4 regions of the Streptomyces sp. NPDC092369 genome follow, and region 3 is predicted to be linked to each of the others. Evidence: riboswitches for the same ligand, from Rfam matches in the RefSeq annotation. Region 3 holds a riboswitch; each other region holds the start of a gene.

Region 1 (4,650 bases), on a different contig from region 3:
CGTGGCCCCCACCCGGGACTGCCCGAGGCCAACCGCCAGGTCATCGCGCAGTTCATGGCCCACGGTTTCGCGGGCGCTATCAGGGCCTGGCTCGACGACCCGTCGGTCACGAAGGAGGACCTGATCGACGCGTCCGTGGCGTGCGCGCCCGCCTGGTGGGCGGTCGACGCCGGCCCCACGGGCCCGTCCGATCGTCCGTAGAAGCCGGCGCCGAGTTCTCTCAACTCCCGTACACCGCAGGGGGCGGGGGGCTGATGAAGGCGATGACCCGGCTGCGTACCGAGCCGGTGCCTGACGACATGCAGTGGGCCTGGTCGCAACTGACCCCGCCGGTCCGCATCGTCGATGGCCGAGACGCTCGTGACGCTGCGTGCCGGTGGTCCGATCACCACGGCCAAGGACCCTGACGACGGCCGCAAGACGCTCGTCGAGGCGACCCCCGTCGTTCGAGAGGGGCAGCGGAACCCCGGTGGTGTCTACGGCGTGGTCAGCGCCTCCAGTTCGCTCGCGAACAGCAGGTCCGGGTCGAATCCCATCCCGTTGAACTGACCGGCGAGTTCGAGCGAGAGGAGGCCGTGCAGCCGGGTCCAGACGGTCAGCGCCCGGTGCAGTACCTCCGGCGGGGCGGGGTGGCCGCGGGCCCAGTGCCCGTGCTCCCGCAGATGCTCGGCGAACGCCGCCCCCGGGCCCTCGGCCGGCGGTCGTACGGGGATCTCGGCGCAGGCGTCGAGCAGGACCGCCATGATCTCCGCGCTGATCGCGGTGGTGGTGTCGGGAGCGTGGTAGCCCGGGATGGGCGTGCCGTAGAGAAGGAAGTACCGGTGCGGGTCCGTCAGGGCCCAGCGGCGCATGGCGTGGGCCAGTCCGGCCAGGTCGGCGTCGGAAGCGGCGGCCGTGTGCAGGGTGTCGGCGAGGCTGCGGTACGCGTCCTTGATGAGCTCGGTGATCAGTTCGTCGCGGTTGGCGAAGTACCGGTAGAGCGCCGGTCCGCTCATCCCCATCTGCTTGGCGATCGCGTTGAGCGAAAGGCCGGAGGCTCCCGCCGTGGCGATCTGCTGCCACGCGTGCTCCTTGACCTCCGCTCGGACCTGGGCGCGATAGCGCTCGCGCGGGGTCTCCGTCCTCGTGCTCGCCACGGCCGCCTCCGTTCACGCCCCTGAGGGCACCCTGAGCGATTTAGTTAGAGGTTATCACGTTGGCTATTGACTATCCCTTGCGACGGTTATAGCTTCTAACTCAAGCGACAAGCGCTAGCGACGTGGAGGTCATCATGAGCACCGAACGACACGAAGGACTCGTCGAGGTCGTCCTGCCGGGCACGGTGGAGCCGGAGGGGCTGGAGATCCGCACCGGGGGCACCGTCCCGGCCCCGGGCCCGGGACAGGTCGTGATCCGTATGCAGGCGACCGGAGTCTCCTTCGCCGAGCAGCAGATGCGCCGCGGCCGGTACTACGACCAGCCCGCGTTCCCCTTCGTGCCGGGTTACGACCTGGTCGGCACGGTGGTGGCGGCCGGCGAGGGCGTCGGCACCGAGCTGATAGGCACCCGGGTGGCCGCGCTCCTCAAGGTCGGCGGCTGGGCGAGCCACGTGGTCGTCGACGCGGCGGACACCGTGGAGGTCCCCGACGGGATCGGCGCCGCGGAGGCCGAGACGATGGTCCTCAACGGCATCACCGCCTGGCAGATGCTCCACCGCAAGGCACGCGTGCGTGCGGGCCGGACCGTCGTGGTGCTCGGCGCCAACGGCGGCGTCGGCTCCGTCCTGGTCCAACTCGCCCGCGCCGCCGGGGCGAAGGTGATCGGCACCGCCTCCGTACGGCACCACGACGCCCTGCGCGAGCAGGGAGTGATCCCGGTCGACTACCGCGCCGACGACGTCGCCGCGCGCATCCGCGCACTCGCCCCCGACGGAGTGGCCGCCGTCTTCGACCACGTCGGCGGGCACGGCATCGTCGACTCCTGGCGCCTGCTCGCGCCCGGCGGCACGCTCGTCTCCTACGGCAGCGCCGCCACCCGGGACGACCAGGGATCCAAGCAGTGGCCCGTGTTCAAGCTGCTCGGCCGCGTCTGGCTGTGGAACGCCCTGCCCAACGGCCGCCACGCCTACTTCTACAACGTCTGGGCGGGCCGGGCCCTGGCCAAGAACGCGTTCCGGAACCGGCTGCGCGCCGACCTCACCCAGGTCTTCGCGGCCCTGGAGCGCGGCGAGGTCACCGCCCGCATCGCCGCCGAACTTCCGCTGGCCCGCACCGCCGAGGCCATGCGGCTCGCCGAGTCCGGGACCGTCGCCGGCAAGATCGTACTGACCCCGTGACGCGGTCGCGTCCAGGTCCGACCCCTGTCTGCTCGACCTGCTCCGGCGCCACCGGCAGGGCCAACTGCCCGTCACCCTCCCGAAGGTGCTCTCCGACTACCCCGATGTGGCCGTCGGCCCGGGAAAAGGTACGCGCGCGGGACCGCCGATCGCGTGGCGCCCGAACCGGCTTGTGCGCGCGGTGAATTGACGACGGAGGCCGACACTCCGGGCCGCCCCGCAGACGAGAGCCGCATCACCCCAGGTAGCGCGGTATTGGCCATGTTCGCGACACACGGTACGGTCACTCTGATATCGACGACGCCAAAACGGAAGCCGGTGGGAGTCCGGCACGGTCGCGCCACTGTGTGCCACCCCTTTAGCGGAGGGGGGCGAGTCAGACCCGTAGCCGTCGTCCTGTGCACCACCGAGATGGGACGCGAACTCCCAGAGGAGGCCCTGCCATGGCGCAGCACGTCGCTCAGCCGACAGCCACCACCCCCGCTCTCCCCGCCAAGCTGCCGATCGGCGCGATCGTCCCCTGGGCGGTCTTCTTCGGCATCCTGATGCTGGTCCTGCTCTACTTCGTCGGCGCCGAACAGGGCGCCACCTCCCTCGTGTCCGGTTCGGACGTCCACGAGTGGGTGCACGACGCCCGTCACCTGCTCGGCTTCCCCTGCCACTGACCCGAGGGAAACCAGCACTCACATGAACTCCGCAACGGTGCGAAACCTTCTCGTGCGGGGCATGCTCGCCGGCCTCGCCGCCGGCGTGCTCGCTCTCGTCGTCGCCTACTTCCTCGGTGAACCGAGTGTCGACAAGGCGATCGGTTTCGAGGACGCGCACTCCCACGAGCACGAGATGGAGATCGTCTCCCGCTCCCTGCAGTCCACCGCGGGCCTGGCCACCGGTGTCCTGATCTACGGCGTCGCGTTCGGCGGCATCGCCGCGCTCGCCTTCTGCTTCGCGCTCGGCCGCGTCGGCCGGTTCAGCCCGCGGGCCACCGCGCTGCTGCTGTCCGGCTGCGCCCTGCTGGCCGTCTACGTCGTCCCGTTCCTGAAGTACCCGGCCAACCCGCCGGCGGTCGGCGACCCCGACACCATCGGCAAGCGGACCACCCTGTACTTCCTGATGATGGTGCTCAGCGTGCTCCTCGCGATCGCCGCGGCCATCCTCGGCAAGCGGCTCGCGCCGAGCCTGGGCACCTGGTACGCGACCGTCGTCGCGCTCGCCGCGTTCGCCCTGGTGATCGGGCTCGCGTACGCGTTCCTGCCGGTCATCAACGAGGTCCCCGCGGACTTCCCGGCCACCGTGCTGTGGCGCTTCCGGCTCTCCGCGCTGGCCATGCAGATCACTCTGTGGGGCGGATTCGGCCTGGCCTTCGGCGAGTTGGCCGAACGGCTGCTGAACCCGAAGCCCGCCCGGGTCACGGCGGGTACGGCGGTGCCCGCACCGCACTGACACGACCGACCTGACGAGAGGGCCCGCCGAATCGTCCGGGGGCCCTCTCGCGTTCTCCCGTCAGTCCCGCCGACGACGACCCGGCGAGAAGGTGAGCGGACCGAGCAACTCCTGCGGGAACTGCTGGAGTTGGTCGCGGCACCGCCCGGGACCTGCGAAGCCGCGTCGACGCACACGGACCCGGACGCCGACATCGACTGGCTGCGCTGCGCGATCGCCGCGCTGTTACGCCGACACCGGGACCCGGCCTCATGAACCACCGGCCGACGGGACCTCAGCCGCCTCGGCCGTCTCCAGCGGCTGCCCGATCCGCACGTTCCAGCGGCCTGCACGCCCACTCAGCGAGGTAGCGGTCAACGGCAGTACGTCCAGCCGCCAGAAGGCCGCCGCGGGCGCGTCCGACGCGTGCACCACCACGGCCCGTACGACGTCCGGTTCGACCACGGCGAGAGTACGGCCGTCCGCGCCGAGGGACGCGTCCAGCCACCGCGCCACCCGCGCGCACAACTCCTCGACGGACTCCCCGCCGTGCGGGGCGGACGCCGGATCGGCGAGCCATCGGGCCACCGCCTCCGGCTCACCGGCACCGACCTCGGCGAGGGTGAGACCCCGCCAGCGCCCCACGTCCAGCCCCGCCAACTCCGCTGCTTCCTCCGACCCGTTGAGACCCAGCGCGGTTGCCGTCTGGCGGCAGCGCAGGCTCGGACCCACGACTACCCGCGCACCCGGAGGCAGGGCTCCGGCCACGGCACGGGCCCGCGTCTCTCCGCCGGCCTCGATCGAGCCGCCGTCGTCGAAGCGCGCCTGGCGCAGCGAGGTGCTCATCGCGGGCGAGATGAAGGTGACACGACTGGTCACGGGCGGCTCCTCCTGATGCGGTGCGTGAACTGTCAGTC
Region 2 (4,650 bases), on a different contig from region 3:
CGGTACAGCGCGCGGACGTCCGCCGGGATCCAGGCGAAGGCCTGCACCGAGCCGTTGGCCTCGCGCAGGGCCTCGCGGGTGCGGGCGTCCCAGACGCCGAGGCGCTTCAACTCGTCGACCAGGTAGGAGTTGACCTGGAGGAACTCGCCGGACAGCGTCTCGCGCTTGAACAGGTTGGAGACCTGCGGCTCGATGCACTCGTAGACGCCCGCGATGGAGGCGATGGTGGCGGTGGGGGCGATCGCGAGCAGGAGGCTGTTGCGCATGCCGACCTTGGCGATACGTTCCCGCAGTGCCGACCAGCGCTCCGGCCAGGTCAACTCGACGTCGTAGTGGTCGGGGTGCAGGACGCCCCGGGCCGTGCGGGTCTTCTCCCAGGCCGGCAGCGGGCCGTTGCGCTCGGCCAGGTCCGTCGACGCCTCGTACGCGGCGAGCATGATGCGCTCGGCGATGCGGGTGGAGAGGGCCTTGGCCTCGGGGGAGTCGAAGGGCAGGCGGAGTTTGAAGAAGACGTCCTGCAGGCCCATGGCACCGAGGCCGACCGGACGCCATTTCGCGTTGGAGCGGCCCGCCTGCTCGGTCGGGTAGAAGTTGATGTCGACGACCCGGTCGAGGAAGGTGACGGCCGTGCGGACGGTCTCGTCCAGCCGGTCCCAGTCGATGTCCCGGCCGACCACGAAGGCGCCGAGGTTGACCGAGCCCAGGTTGCAGACCGCGGTCTCGCCGTCGTCCGTGACCTCCAGGATCTCCGTGCAGAGGTTGGAGGAGTGGACCGTGTGGCCCGGCTCGGCGGTCTGGTTGGCGGTGCGGTTGGCGGCGTCCTTGAAGGTCAGCCAGCCGTTGCCGGTCTGCGCCAGGGTGCGCATCATGCGGCCGTAGAGGTCGCGGGCCGGGATGGTCTTGCGGGCGAGCCCGGCGGCCTCCGCCTTGCGGTAGGCGGCGTCGAACTCCGCGCCCCACAGGTCGACCAGCTCGGGCACGTCGGCGGGGGAGAACAGCGACCAGACGCCGTCATCGTTGACCCGGCGCATGAACTCGTCCGGGATCCAGTGCGCGAGGTTCAGGTTGTGCGTACGGCGGGCGTCCTCGCCGGTGTTGTCCCGCAGCTCCAGGAACTCCTCGATGTCGGAGTGCCAGGTCTCCAGGTAGACCGCGGCGGCGCCCTTGCGCCGGCCGCCCTGGTTCACGGCGGCGACGGAGGCGTCGAGGGTCTTGAGGAACGGGACGATGCCGTTGGAGTGCCCGTTCGTGCCGCGGATCAGTGAACCCCGGGAGCGGATGCGGGAGTAGGCGATGCCGATGCCGCCGGCGTGCTTGGAGAGGCGGGCGACCTGGTGGTAGCGGTCGTAGATGGAGTCCAGCTCGTCGAGTGGGGAGTCGAGGAGGTAGCAGGACGACATCTGGGGGTGCCGGGTGCCGGAGTTGAAGAGGGTGGGGGAGGACGGGAGGTAGTCGAGCCGGCTCATCAGGCGGTAGAGCGCGGCGACTTCGTCCAGGGCGCGGGTGCTGTCGTCCTCCGCGAGACCGGCCGCGACGCGCAGCATGAAGTGCTGCGGGGTCTCGACGACCTTGCGGGTGATGGGGTGGCGCAGCAGGTAGCGGCTGTGCAGGGTGCGCAGGCCGAAGTAGCCGAAGCGGTCGTCGGCCGTGCGGTCGATCAGTTCGTCGAGGCGGGCCGCGTGGAGGCGGACGAACTCGGCGGTGCGGTCGGCGATGAGGCCCTCGCGGTGGCCGACGGCGACGGACTCGGTGAACGACGTCACGCCCTGCGACGCGGCCTCGGCGCGGATCGAGAGGGTCAGCAGCCGGGCGGCGACCTGCGAGTAGGCGGGGTCCTCCGAGATGAGACCGGCGGCGGCCTCCGTGGCCAGCTCGCGCAGTTCGGCCTCGTCGGCCCGGGCGGAGCGGCCGCGCAGCGCGGCGGCGGCGACCCGGCCGGGGTCGGCGTCGGGGAGGTCGGCGGTCAGCTCGGTCAGGATCCGCAGCAACGCGGTACCGGGGCCGTCGGTCTCCGGCGCGGTGACTGAAGCCGGGTCGGCTGGCGCGATGGTCACGTGGGGCTCTCCCTCGCTGGGCACGGGGGCCTGGCGGAGGGCAGGGGGCAGCCACGAGCGCACGACGGCGTCGCGTCCCCGGCCCATTCCACGAGGCCCGGACGTCTGGCACCCGGACCACGTCGGTCGGGCGCACTGTCGGCAGGTCCTCGGACTGACGCCCATACGTGTGCGAACACGCATGAGTACACCGTTGCGGGACAGTTCCGGATTCGCACCGGATTCCCCTGCGACGACAGCGAGCACGAGCATACATCTTGTGTTGGGTTGTAGTAGCACCCCTAGATGTTGTGTCGTGTGCCGACTTCGGAGCGTGTCAGAACGTCAACTGATAGGTGAGCAGCACGAAGTCGGCGGCCTCCGGAACGGGGTTCCAGTCGCGCTCCGGGACGCGGACGAAGCCGAGGCGTTCGTAGATGCGGTGGGCGGCGCGCATGGTCGGCTGGGTGGACAGGACGATGCCGGTGCAGCCCTCGGTGGCTCGCGCGCGGTCGACGCAGGCGCGGACGAGCGCTTCGCCCGCGCCTCTGCCGCGGGCCGCCCGGTCGACGGCGAGCATCCGGATCTCGGCCTCGGTGGGGCCGGCCCGCTCGGCCATGTGCGTGCCGGCCACGACGAAGGTGACTCCGCCGAGAATGCGGTCGTGATCGGCGGCGACGAGTACGTCGGCGGCGGCCGCCCGCTTGGCCACGTCTCTGAGCTCTCCGAGGTACCAGTCGCTGTCCCCGAAGGCCAGCAGGTCGTCCTGGAGGTAGGCCTGGGCGGTGATCTCGCCGAGGGTCTCGTATTCGGTGGGGCGCGCTGCCCGGATCACGATGTCCATGCAGGCGAGTGTGCCCGACGGGTACGACAACGGGCCGCCGGATTTCCTCCGGCGGCCCGATGAGCGGGAGCGCCTAGTGCGAGGTCCCCGCCGTGGCCGGCGGCAGTTCCACCGCCACGCCCGGGTCGCCCGCGTCCGCCGTGTAGTCGCCCGGTTGCGTCTCGTCCACGCCCTCCGGGGCCTTCAGTGCCTTCAGGGCGAAGGTCAGGACCACCGTGACGACCACGTTCAGCACGAACGCCGTGAGGCCGATGTAGCCGATCTCGCCGATGCCCGGGATCTCCTTGGAGGAGCCGCCGAAGTGCTTCTGGGTGGGGGAGGCGACTCCGTACGCGGCGGCCGTGCCGTAGATCATGCCGACCGCCCAGCCGGCGAGCAGGGCCCAGCGGTGGAACCAGCGGGTGAACAGGCCGCCGACCAGGGCCGGGAAGGTCTGCAGGATCCAGATGCCGCCGAGCAGCTGGAAGTTGATGGCGACCGTCTTGTCCATCGTCAGGACGAAGACCAGCGCGCCGACCTTCACCAGGAGGGACACCAGCTTGGAGACCTTGGTCTCCTGGGCCGGCGTGGCGTCCGGCTTGATGAACTCCTTGTAGATGTTGCGGGTGAAGAGGTTCGCGGCCGCGATGGACATGATGGCCGCGGGCACCAGAGCGCCGATGCCGATCGCCGCGAAGGCCACGCCCGCGAACCAGTCCGGGAACATGTCCTCGAACAGCTGCGGGATCGCCAACTGTCCGTTGCTGACCTTGACTCCGGCCGCGATCGCCATGAATCCGAGCAGTGCCAGCAGGCCGAGCATCAGCGAGTACAGCGGCAGGATCGTGGTGTTGCGGCGGATCACCTCACGGCTCTTGGAGGAGAGCGTCGCGGTGATCGAGTGCGGGTACATGAAGAGCGCCAGCGCGGAGCCCAACGCCAGGGTGGCGTACGTCCATTGGCCGGCCTCGGCCGGTGCGAGGGCGCCTCGTGGCTTGCCGGTCGCCGGGTTGGTCTGCGCGAACGCCTCGCCGGCCTTGGCGAAGATGTCGTCGAAGCCGCCCAGCTTGATCGGGATGTAGATGATCGCCACCGCGATGACGATGTAGATCAGCGTGTCCTTCACGAACGCGATCAGCGCGGGCGCGCGCAGTCCCGAGGAGTAGGTGTACGCCGCGAGCACGCCGAAGGCGATCAGCAGCGGGAGGTCCTTCACGAACCAGTTGGTGTCGTCACCGCCGCCGACGCCCATCACGTCCAGCACCGCCTGGATGCCGACGAGTTGGAGCGCGATGTACGGCATCGTCGCGAGGATGCCGGTGACCGCGACCGCGAGCGACAGGCCCTTGGAGCCGAACCGGCCGCGCACGAAGTCGGAGGTCGTCACATAGCCGTGCTTGTGCGAGACCGACCAGAGGCGGGGCAGGAAGGTGAAGATCAGCGGGTAGACGAGGATGGTGTACGGCACCGCGAAGAAGCCCGCCGCGCCGGCCGCGTAGATCGCCGCCGGGACCGCGACGAACGTATACGCGGTGTAGAGGTCGCCGCCGAGCAGGAACCAGGTGATCCAGGTGCCGAACGACCGTCCGCCCAGGCCCCATTCGTCGAGGCTGGCCTCGTTCTCGGCCCGGCGCCAGCGGGCGGCCAGGAAGCCGACGACCGTGACGGCCACGAAGAAGAAGATGAAGACGGCGAGCGCCACGCCGTTCACGCCGTCGTTCACTTCGCGCTCCCCTTCGTGCGGGCGCGCTGGTCACGCTGCCACAGCTGGTACGCGGTCATGGTCAGCGCGGT
Region 3 (4,650 bases):
AGCAGTGAGGTGAAGCGGCTGACCGGGCGCCGGCCGGTGATCTACACGACCGCGCACTGGTGGAACCTGTGCACCGGCGGCAGCGACGCGCTCGCCGCGAACCCGCTGTGGATCGCCCGCCACGACTCGCCGGACACGGGAGCGCTGCCTGCGGGATGGTCGTACTGGACCTTCTGGCAGTACGACAACAGGGGCAGCCTGCCGGGTGATCAGAATCTCTTCAACGGGACCCGGGCCCAGCTGAAGCGGTTCGCGCGGGGCTACTGAGCCAAGGGGCGCCGGGGTCGTCGTGCCGACCGGGACGGATCGGCGCGGCGACCTCGCGTTCCATACACCACCAAGCCCCCCTCAGTTCACTTTCCGTTCATTCAGGTTGCCTACGTTCAAAGGACCGATGACCTCGAACGATTGTCTGGGTAAATGGAAAACTTCTCGCTGATCCTCGCGATTGTGGTCGTAACCGCTCTCGCGTTCGATTTTACGAACGGTTTTCACGACACCGCCAACGCGATGGCCACCACCATCTCGACCGGTGCGCTCAAGCCCAAGGTGGCGGTGGCGATGTCCGCCGCGCTCAACCTGGTGGGCGCCTTCCTCTCCGTCGAGGTCGCCAACACGATCTCCAAGGGTCTCGTCGATGAGACCGGTATCCGTCCCGAGGTCATCTTCGCCGCGCTGGTCGGCGCGATCCTGTGGAACCTGGTGACCTGGCTCGTAGGGCTGCCGTCCAGTTCCTCGCACGCCCTCATGGGCGGGCTGATCGGCGCGACCGTCGCCTCGGCCGGCACCGGTGCGGTGCACGGTGACGCGCTCGTCACCAAGGTGCTGCTCCCGGCGGTCGCCGCCCCGATCGTGGCCGGTGTCGCCGCGCTGCTCGCGACCCGCCTGTCCTACCGGCTCGGCAGGAAGGCCGACGGCAAGGCCGCCGCGAAGGGCTACCGCGCCGGCCAGATCGCCTCCGCCGGACTGGTCTCGCTGGCCCACGGCACCAACGACGCGCAGAAGACGATGGGCATCATCACCCTCGCCCTGGTCGCCGGCGGCGCCGTCGCCCCCGACTCCGACCCGCCCACCTGGGTCATCCTCTCCGCCGGTCTCGCCATCGCGCTCGGCACCTACCTCGGCGGCTGGCGGATCATCCGCACCATGGGCAAGGGCCTGACCGAGCTTCAGCCGCAGCAGGGCTTCGCCGCCCAGACCAGCGCGGCGACCGCCATCCTGGCCTCCTCCCACCTCGGCTTCTCCCTCTCCACCACGCATGTCGTCTCCGGCTCGGTGATGGGCGCGGGCCTGGGCCGCAAGGGCGGCGTGGTCCGCTGGTCGACGGCGACCCGCATGTTCGCCGCCTGGGGCCTGACCCTGCCGGCCGCCGCCCTGGTGGGCGCGCTCGCCGAGTCCGTCACCGACCTCGGCGACTGGGGCACGGCCGTCGTCGCCGTCTTCCTGATCGCCTCCAGCGCCGCCATCTGGAAGCTGTCCCGCCGCGAGGTCGTCGACCACAGCAACGTCAACGAGACCGAGGAGCCGGCCGGCGTGGTGACCACCGCGATCGCCGCCGTGACCCCGCCCCCCGCGGGCCCGGTCACCGACGGCCTGACGGCCACGATCCCGGCGCCCACGACCTCCGCGGCCGACCCGGCCGCCCCGTCGGCCGCCGCCCCCGCCCTCTGAGCCCCGCCCACCCGGTAACGAAGGAATCACCAGCATGCACATCGACTGGGCGACTCTCGGCTCCGTCTTCGGCGTCAGCCTCGTGGTCACCGTGGGCCTCGTGGCCCTGTTCACCCTCGGCGTCGCGGGCCTGTCCCGCCAGGAGAAGGCCACGGCCCAGGGCGGCTCGGCCACCCTCGCGGTGACCGGCGCCTACGTCTGCTTCGCGGCGTGCGCGGCGGCTGTGGCGTACGGGATCTCCCTGATCGTCGCCTGATCGCCGCCCGTCCGTCCGCTGACCTCCGACGGGGCTCGTGTGGGCCTCAGCACACTCTCCCGTCGCAGGTCAGCGGCAAGTTGACGGTTCTTCCAGGCCCGTGGTGGACTGCCGGGGCCAAGTACGGCGGCAAGAGAGGAAGCCGGTGTGATTCCGGCGCGGTCCCGCCACTGTCACCGGGGTAGGTAGTCCCGGGAGCCAGGAACTCTCGCCGTCGCTCTCTTCGAACCAGGGCGCGGACACCCTGAGTGAGGACAATTCGCCATGCGCGGCCGCCTGTTGAGGTCCATCACCCGAGCTCTGCCCGATCCGACGGCCGGCTGAGCCGATGCGTGCCGATCGCGTCTTCGCGTACGGCGCCGCCGCCGGCCTCCTCGGTGACCATCTGCTCGGCGATCCGCGCCGCGGCCATCCGGTCGCCGCGTTCGGCCGGGCCGCCGGTGCCGTGGAGCGGGTGCTGTGGCGCGACCACCGCGGGTGGGGTGCCCTGCACACCGCCGTGTGCGCGGGCGGTGCCATCGCCCTGGCCGCCGTGGCCACTTCGGCCGTACGGCCCTCCCGTACCGCCTCCGTCGCGCTGACCGCCGCCGCCACCTGGGCCGTCGTCGGCGGGACCTCCCTCGCCCGCGAGGCCGGGGTCATCGGTCGTGCGCTGGAGGCCGGGGACATCGAGGGCGCGCGGGCCCGGCTGCCCCATCTCTGCGGGCGCGACCCCCAGGCCCTCGACGCCGACGGGATCGCCCGGGCCGTCGTCGAGTCCGTCGCCGAGAACACCTCCGACGCGGTGGTGGGCGCCCTGGTGTGGGGTGCGGTGGCGGGCGTGCCGGGCCTTGTCGGCTTCCGGGCCGTGAACACCCTCGACGCCATGGTCGGGCACAGGTCGGCCAAGTACCGCCGCTACGGCTGGGCTTCGGCCCGCCTCGACGACGTGGCCGGCTGGCCGGGGGCACGGCTCACCGCCGTACTCGCGACCGTGGCGGGCGACGATCCGCGAGGGGCGGTACGCGCCTGGCGCACTGATGCCGGCAAGCACCCGAGCCCCAACGCCGGGCCCGTGGAGGCCTCGTTCGCGGGGGCGCTCGGGGTGCGGCTGGGCGGGACGCTGTCGTACGGGGGACGGGTCGAGCACCGGCCCGTGCTCAACGGAGCCGGGCGCGCGGTGGCCGTGGACGACATCGACCGGGCCGTACGGCTCTCCCGGCGCGTCGGTCTGCTCGCGCTCGGCGTGAGCGTCGCCGGGCGGCTGCTCACGAAGGGACGCAACTCATGAGCGGCGGCGGGCTGTTGGTCGCCGGGACCACCTCCGACGCCGGCAAGAGTGTCGTGACGGCCGGGATCTGCCGGTGGCTGGTGCGGCAGGGCGTGAAGGTCGCGCCGTTCAAGGCGCAGAACATGTCCCTCAATTCGTTCGTGACGCGCGAGGGCGCCGAGATCGGGCGGGCGCAGGCCATGCAGGCGCAGGCCTGCCGGATCGAGCCGACCGCGCTGATGAATCCCGTGCTGCTCAAGCCCGGTGGCGAGCGGAGCAGCCAGGTCGTCCTCATGGGCAGGCCGGTCGGCGAGATGAGTGCGCGGGGCTATCACGGCGGGCGGCAGGAACGGTTGCTCGGGACCGTGCTCGACTGTCTCGCCGAGTTGCGGGGCACGTATGACGCGGTGATCTGCGAGGGGGCCGGCAGTCCTGCCGAGATCAATCTGCGGCGGACCGACATCGTGAACATGGGGATCGCGCGCAACGCGCGGCTGCCCGTGCTCGTGGTGGGCGACATCGACCGCGGGGGTGTCTTCGCCTCCTTCTTCGGGACCGTCGCGCTGCTCTCGCCCGAGGACCAGGCCCTCGTCGCCGGGTTCCTCGTCAACAAGTTCCGCGGCGATGTGACGCTGCTGGAACCGGGGTTGGAGATGCTCCTCGGCCTCACCGGGCGGCGGACGTACGGCGTGCTGCCCTTCCGGCACGGACTCGGGATCGACGAGGAGGACGGGCTGCGGATCTCGCTGCGCGGGACCGTCCGCGAGTCCAGCACCGCGCCGCCCGTCGGTGAGGACGTGCTGCGCGTCGCCGTCTGCGCGATCCCGCTCATGTCCAACTTCACGGACGTGGACGCGCTGGCCGCCGAACCGGGCGTCGTGGTGCGGTTCGTGGACCGGCCGGAGGAACTGGCCGACGCCGATCTCGTCGTGATCCCCGGAACGCGGGGCACGGTGAAGGCGCTGGAATGGCTGCGGGAGCGGGGACTTGCCGACGCCCTGGTCCGCAGGGCCGCCGAGCAGCGGCCGATCCTCGGTATCTGTGGTGGTTTCCAGGTCCTCGGCGAGCACATCGAGGACGAGGTCGAGAGCCGGCGCGGACATGTGGACGGGCTCGGGGTGCTGCCCCTGCGGGTGCGGTTCGCGCGCGAGAAGACGCTCACCAGGCCGGTGGGGGAAGCCATCGGCGAGACGGTCGAGGGGTACGAGATCCACCACGGTGTCGCCCAACTGAACGGCGGCGAACCCTTCTTGGACGGCTGCCGGGTCGGTCAGACCTGGGGCACGCACTGGCACGGCTCGCTGGAGTCGGACGGATTCCGGCGGGCGTTCCTGCGCGAAGTGGCGGCCGCCGCGGGGCGCCGGTTCGTGCCCGCCGCCGACACCTCGTTCGCCGCGCTGCGCGAGGAGCAGCTCGACCGGCTCGGCGACCTGATCGAACAGCACGCGGACACGGACGCGCTGTGGCGGCTCAT
Region 4 (4,650 bases), on a different contig from region 3:
ACCGGACCGGCATCGGGCCCAGGCGTCAGGCCCCGTGCAGTTCCTCACGGACCCTGCGGGCGGCGGCGACCAGGTTCTCCAGCGAGGCCCGGGTCTCGGGCCAACCGCGGGTCTTCAGACCGCAGTCGGGGTTGACCCACAGCCGCTCGGCGGGGATGGCCTTGAGCCCGGTGCGCAGCAGATCGGCCGCCTCCTCCGTGCCCGGCACCCGTGGCGAGTGGATGTCGTACACGCCCGGTCCCGCCTCGCGCGGATAGCCGTACGAGGCGAGTTCGCGCGCCACCTGCATGTGGGAGCGGGCGGCCTCCAGGCTGATGACGTCCGCGTCGAGGTCGTCGATGGCCTGCACGATGTCCCCGAACTCGGCGTAGCACATGTGCGTGTGGATCTGCGTGTCCGGCCGCACCCCGCCCGTGCTGAGCCGGAACGCCTCCGTGGCCCACGCCAGGTAGGCCGGGCGGTCGGCGGCGCGCAGCGGCAGCGTCTCGCGCAGCGCGGGCTCGTCGACCTGGATCACCGAAGTCCCGGCCGCCTCAAGGTCGTTGACCTCCTCGCGCAGGGCGAGCGCGACCTGGCGGGCAGTGTCGCCGAGCGGCTGGTCGTCACGGACGAAGGACCAGGCGAGCATGGTGACGGGCCCGGTGAGCATGCCCTTGACCGGTCGTGAGGTGAGGGACTGGGCGTACGTCGTCCAGCGCACGGTCATCGGCTCGGGGCGGGAGATGTCGCCGGCCAGGATCGGCGGCCGGACGTAACGGGTGCCGTAGGACTGCACCCAGCCGTGCTGCGTGGCCAGGTACCCCGTCAGCTGCTCGGCGAAGTACTGGACCATGTCGTTGCGTTCGGCCTCACCGTGCACGAGGACGTCCAGGCCGGTCTTCTCCTGGAAGGAGATCACCTCCTGGATCTCGGCCCTGATGCGCTCCTCGTAGCCGGCCATGTCGACCCGGCCCGCCCTCAAGTCGGCGCGGGCGGTGCGCAGTTCACCGGTCTGCGGGAAGGAGCCGATCGTGGTGGTCGGCAGCAGCGGCAGGCCGAGGTGGGCACGCTGGGCCGCGGCACGTTCGGTGTAGGGCTGGGAGCGGCGGGCGTCGGCCTCCGTGACGGCGGCGGCGCGGGCCCGTACCGCCGGATCGTTCGTGATCGGTGAGCCGGTGCGGGAGGCCAAGTCCGCGCGGTTGGCGGCGAGTTCGGCGGCGATCGTGTCGGTGCCCTGGGCGAGACCCTTGGCGAGGGTGACGATCTCGGCCGTCTTCTGCTTCGCGAACGCGAGCCAGCGCAGGATCTGCGGCTCGATGTCCCGCTCCCGGGCGGAGTCGAGCGGCACGTGGAGCAGCGAGCAGGAGGCCGACACGTCGACCCGGTCGGCGAGCCCGAGCAGGGTGCCGAGGGTGGAGAGGGACGCCGACAGGTCGTTCACCCAGATGTTGCGGCCGTTGACCACGCCGGCGACCAGCCGCTTTCCGGGCAGTCCGCCCACGGCGGCCAGCGCGTCGAGGTTGGCGGCGGCGGCCTCGGTGAAGTCCAGCGCGAGCCCCTCGACCGGCGCCTTGGCCAGTACCGGCAACGCGTCGCCGAGCCGGTCGAAGTAGGAGGCGATCAGGAGCTTCGGCCGGTCGGTGAGGCCACCGAGGTCACGGTAGGTGCGCGTGGCGGCGTTCAGCTCGGCCGGCGTGCGGTCCTGGACCAGGGCGGGCTCGTCCAGCTGCACCCACTCGGCGCCCGCCGCACGCAGGTCGGCGAGGACCTCGGCGTACACGGGCAGCAGCCGGTCGAGCAGGGTGAGCGGGTCGAAGTCCGCCGGCACGCCAGGGGCGGGCTTGGCCAGCAGGAGGTAGGTGACCGGACCGACCAGCACCGGACGGGCACTCAGCCCCAGGGCCAGCGCCTGCGCCAACTCCTCGACCTGCTTGGTCGAGTCGGCGGTGAACACGGTGTCGGGGCCCAACTCGGGCACCAGGTAGTGGTAGTTGGTGTCGAACCACTTCGTCATCTCCAGCGGCGCCACGTCCTGGGTGCCGCGCGCCATGGCGAAGTACCCGTCCAGGGCGTCCGTCTCGACGGCGGCGCGGTGGCGGGCGGGGATGGCGCCGACCATGACGGTGGTGTCGAGGACGTGGTCGTAGTACGAGAAGTCGCCGGTCGGCACCTCGTCGACGCCGGCCTTCGCCAGCTCCCGCCAGTTGGTGCGACGCAGCTCGGCGCCCGTGGCGCGCAGGTCGTCGGCGGTGACGCGGCCCTTCCAGTAGCCCTCGATCGCCTTCTTCAGTTCCCGGTTCGGGCCCTGGCGGGGGTAGCCGTACACGGTGGCCCGCGCTGCCGCGGCTGCGGTCCTGGTGGTCACGGAGATCTCCTTCGCGAGATGGATCCCTGAGATCCCGGCGACGGGACACGAGCGCGAAGGGTGACGAAACCGGGCGGTCACGACCCCGCGCGGCAGTTGGAACCGCGCGGTCGTCCGCCTGGTATGTACGCCGACCCGCCCACGAGGTCACCGGGATGTCCGCGCACGAATCGGCCGTACGCGGGCAGTTGGCAGGTCTTCGGACTCGCGGGCACGTCCTCCGGTCTCCCGGCGGACTCCTACTGGCCGTCGCTTCCCAAGCCCTCCGTGGGCCCAGTGCGTATGACGGCGGTCGTTCCCGCTCACCGCTGCGGGGCAGTCCCGGATTCCCACCGGGTTCCCTCTTGCGACGCATCCCGCCTGGCGGACGGGGCGAACCAGCTGCACGGGCCAGCCTACGGGGTGGCGCGGCGGACCGAAGCGCCGCGTCCGCCGTCCGGAGGGTGATCCGGCCCGCCCGGGACCGGATCGGCGCTGGTCGTGGACGGGGTTCTCAGCTGCTGAGGACCACGAGTTGCTGGGTCGCCCGGGTCATCGCCACATAGTGGTCGACCGCACCTTCGATGCCCTCGCCGAACTTCTCCGGGTCGACGAGGACGACCAGGTCGAACTCGAGTCCCTTCGACAGCTCGGGAGTCAGTGAGCGGACTCGGGACGTCGCCCGGAACGTGGGATCACCGATGACACAGGCGATGCCGTCGTCGTGTGCGGCGAGCCAGGTGTCGAGGACCGAGTTCAGATCCGAGGCGGGGCCGTGCACGACGGGGACACCGCTGCTGCGGATGGAGGTCGGGACGTTGGCGTCCGGGAGCGCGGCCCGGATGACCGGCTCGGCCTCCGCCATGACCTCTTCAGGGGTGCGGTAGTTGATGCTCAGCGAGGCCACGTCGATCCGGTTGAGTCCGATGCGTTCGAGCCGTTCCTGCCAGGACTCCGTGAACCCGTGCCGGGCCTGGGCGCGGTCCCCGACGATGGTGAAGCTCCGGGACGGGCACCGCAGCAGCAGCATCTGCCACTGGGCGTCGGTCAGTTCCTGCGCCTCGTCCACGACGACGTGCGCGAACGGTCCGGCCAGCAGGTCCGGGTCGACGGTGGTCAGTTCGGCCTCGTCGACCAGGCTGACCTGGGCGTCCTCGCCACGCAGCATCTTCACCAGGCCGATGCCCTCGTCACCGTCGTCGCCCGAGGTGGACACGGCCTCGATCAGGTTGTCGACGACCTGGGTCATGCGCTCGCGCTGGGCGGCGAGGATTGCCTTGTGGCGGCGCTCGCGCCGCGCCGCCTCCGGGTCGCCGAGCCGCTGCCGTGCCGCGTCCAGGAAGGGGAGGTCGGACACCGTCCAGGCCTGGGCCTCCGCGCGCTGCAGCTTCTGGACGTCGTCGCGGTCCAGCCAGGGAGCGCACATCCGCAGATAGGCGGGGACCGTCCACAGATCGCCGACCAGGTCGGTCGCTTCGAGCAGCGGCCACGCGCGGTTGAAGGCCGTCAGCAGCGCCCGGTTCTGGAGCAGCGACTTGCGCAACAGGGTGGTCGGGGCGTCGCCCTCGTGCTTCTCCATCAGGAGGGTGAGCAGTTCCTCCCAGACCTGCTCGCGCGCCTCGTTGTGCGGAGTACCGGGTTCGGCCGCGTCGAACGCCACGGCCCAGTCGTCGGCGCTCAGCGGGATGTCGGACCAGTGGGTGGTGACCGTCATGCCCTTGGCGGGTGGCTCCTCGTAGAACCTGACGGCCTTCTCGATCGCCTTCACCAGGTCCGCGGACGACTTCAGGGCGGCCACCTCGGGGTCGCTCTCCTCCTTGGCCGCCGCCCCCTCGGCGACGAGGTCCCGCAGGATGCAGGTCTGCACGCCCTCCTCACCGAGGCTCGGCAGGACGTCGGAGACGTAGTCCAGGTACGGCCGGTGCGGACCGACGAACAGGACGCCGCCACGGCGGTGGCCGAGACGCGGGTCGGAGTACAGGAGATAGGCGGAGCGGTGCAGGGCGACGACGGTCTTGCCCGTGCCCGGACCGCCGTCGACGACGAGCGTGCCGCGGGATCCCGCGCGGATGATGGCGTCCTGGTCGGCCTGGATGGTGCCGAGCACGTCCCGCATCCGCGCCGACCGATTGCTGCCGAGGCTCGCGATGAACGCGGACTGGTCGTCGAGCGCGGCATGCCCGGCGAACCCGTCCGCGGTGAACACCTCGTCCCAGTAGTCGCTGATCCGGCCCTCGGTCCAGCGGTACCTGCGGCGGCTCGACAGACCCATCGGGTTGGCGTGGGTGGCGCCGAAGAACGGCTCGGCGGCGGGGGAGCGCCAGTCG

What was found. A riboswitch is a leader RNA that binds a small molecule or an ion and turns the genes downstream of it on or off. The one in region 3 is predicted to bind cobalamin.
Region 1: it holds a riboswitch for cobalamin, as region 3 does, so the genes downstream of both, ACIQI8_RS03365 (CbtB-domain containing protein) here and ACIQI8_RS09965 (cobalamin biosynthesis protein) in region 3, are expected to answer to the same signal.
Region 2: it holds a riboswitch for cobalamin, as region 3 does, so the genes downstream of both, ACIQI8_RS19745 (ribonucleoside-diphosphate reductase subunit alpha) here and ACIQI8_RS09965 (cobalamin biosynthesis protein) in region 3, are expected to answer to the same signal.
Region 4: it holds a riboswitch for cobalamin, as region 3 does, so the genes downstream of both, metE (5-methyltetrahydropteroyltriglutamate--homocysteine S-methyltransferase) here and ACIQI8_RS09965 (cobalamin biosynthesis protein) in region 3, are expected to answer to the same signal.

The regions. Positions count from the first base shown of each region.
Region 1 covers NZ_JBIVQP010000001.1:748,850-753,499, reverse strand. Annotated here, with positions in the region: gene ACIQI8_RS03380 (TetR/AcrR family transcriptional regulator) at 1-201, shown strand, start outside; gene ACIQI8_RS03375 (TetR/AcrR family transcriptional regulator) at 477-1,136, opposite strand; gene ACIQI8_RS03370 (medium chain dehydrogenase/reductase family protein) at 1,271-2,314, shown strand; cobalamin riboswitch at 2,573-2,722, shown strand; gene ACIQI8_RS03365 (CbtB-domain containing protein) at 2,758-2,979, shown strand; gene ACIQI8_RS03360 (CbtA family protein) at 3,002-3,754, shown strand; gene ACIQI8_RS03355 (histidine phosphatase family protein) at 4,004-4,612, opposite strand.
Region 2 covers NZ_JBIVQP010000003.1:626,416-631,065, reverse strand. Annotated here, with positions in the region: gene ACIQI8_RS19745 (ribonucleoside-diphosphate reductase subunit alpha) at 1-2,054, opposite strand, end outside; cobalamin riboswitch at 2,177-2,323, opposite strand; gene ACIQI8_RS19740 (GNAT family N-acetyltransferase) at 2,371-2,877, opposite strand; gene mctP (monocarboxylate uptake permease MctP) at 2,951-4,579, opposite strand; gene ACIQI8_RS19730 (DUF3311 domain-containing protein) at 4,576-4,650, opposite strand, start outside.
Region 3 covers NZ_JBIVQP010000002.1:65,694-70,343, forward strand. Annotated here, with positions in the region: gene ACIQI8_RS09950 (lysozyme) at 1-267, shown strand, start outside; gene ACIQI8_RS09955 (anion permease) at 421-1,671, shown strand; gene ACIQI8_RS09960 (hypothetical protein) at 1,706-1,927, shown strand; cobalamin riboswitch at 1,995-2,158, shown strand; gene ACIQI8_RS09965 (cobalamin biosynthesis protein) at 2,256-3,197, shown strand; gene ACIQI8_RS09970 (cobyric acid synthase) at 3,194-4,650, shown strand, end outside.
Region 4 covers NZ_JBIVQP010000001.1:744,137-748,786, reverse strand. Annotated here, with positions in the region: gene metE (5-methyltetrahydropteroyltriglutamate--homocysteine S-methyltransferase) at 26-2,344, opposite strand; cobalamin riboswitch at 2,517-2,741, opposite strand; gene helR (RNA polymerase recycling motor ATPase HelR) at 2,838-4,650, opposite strand, start outside.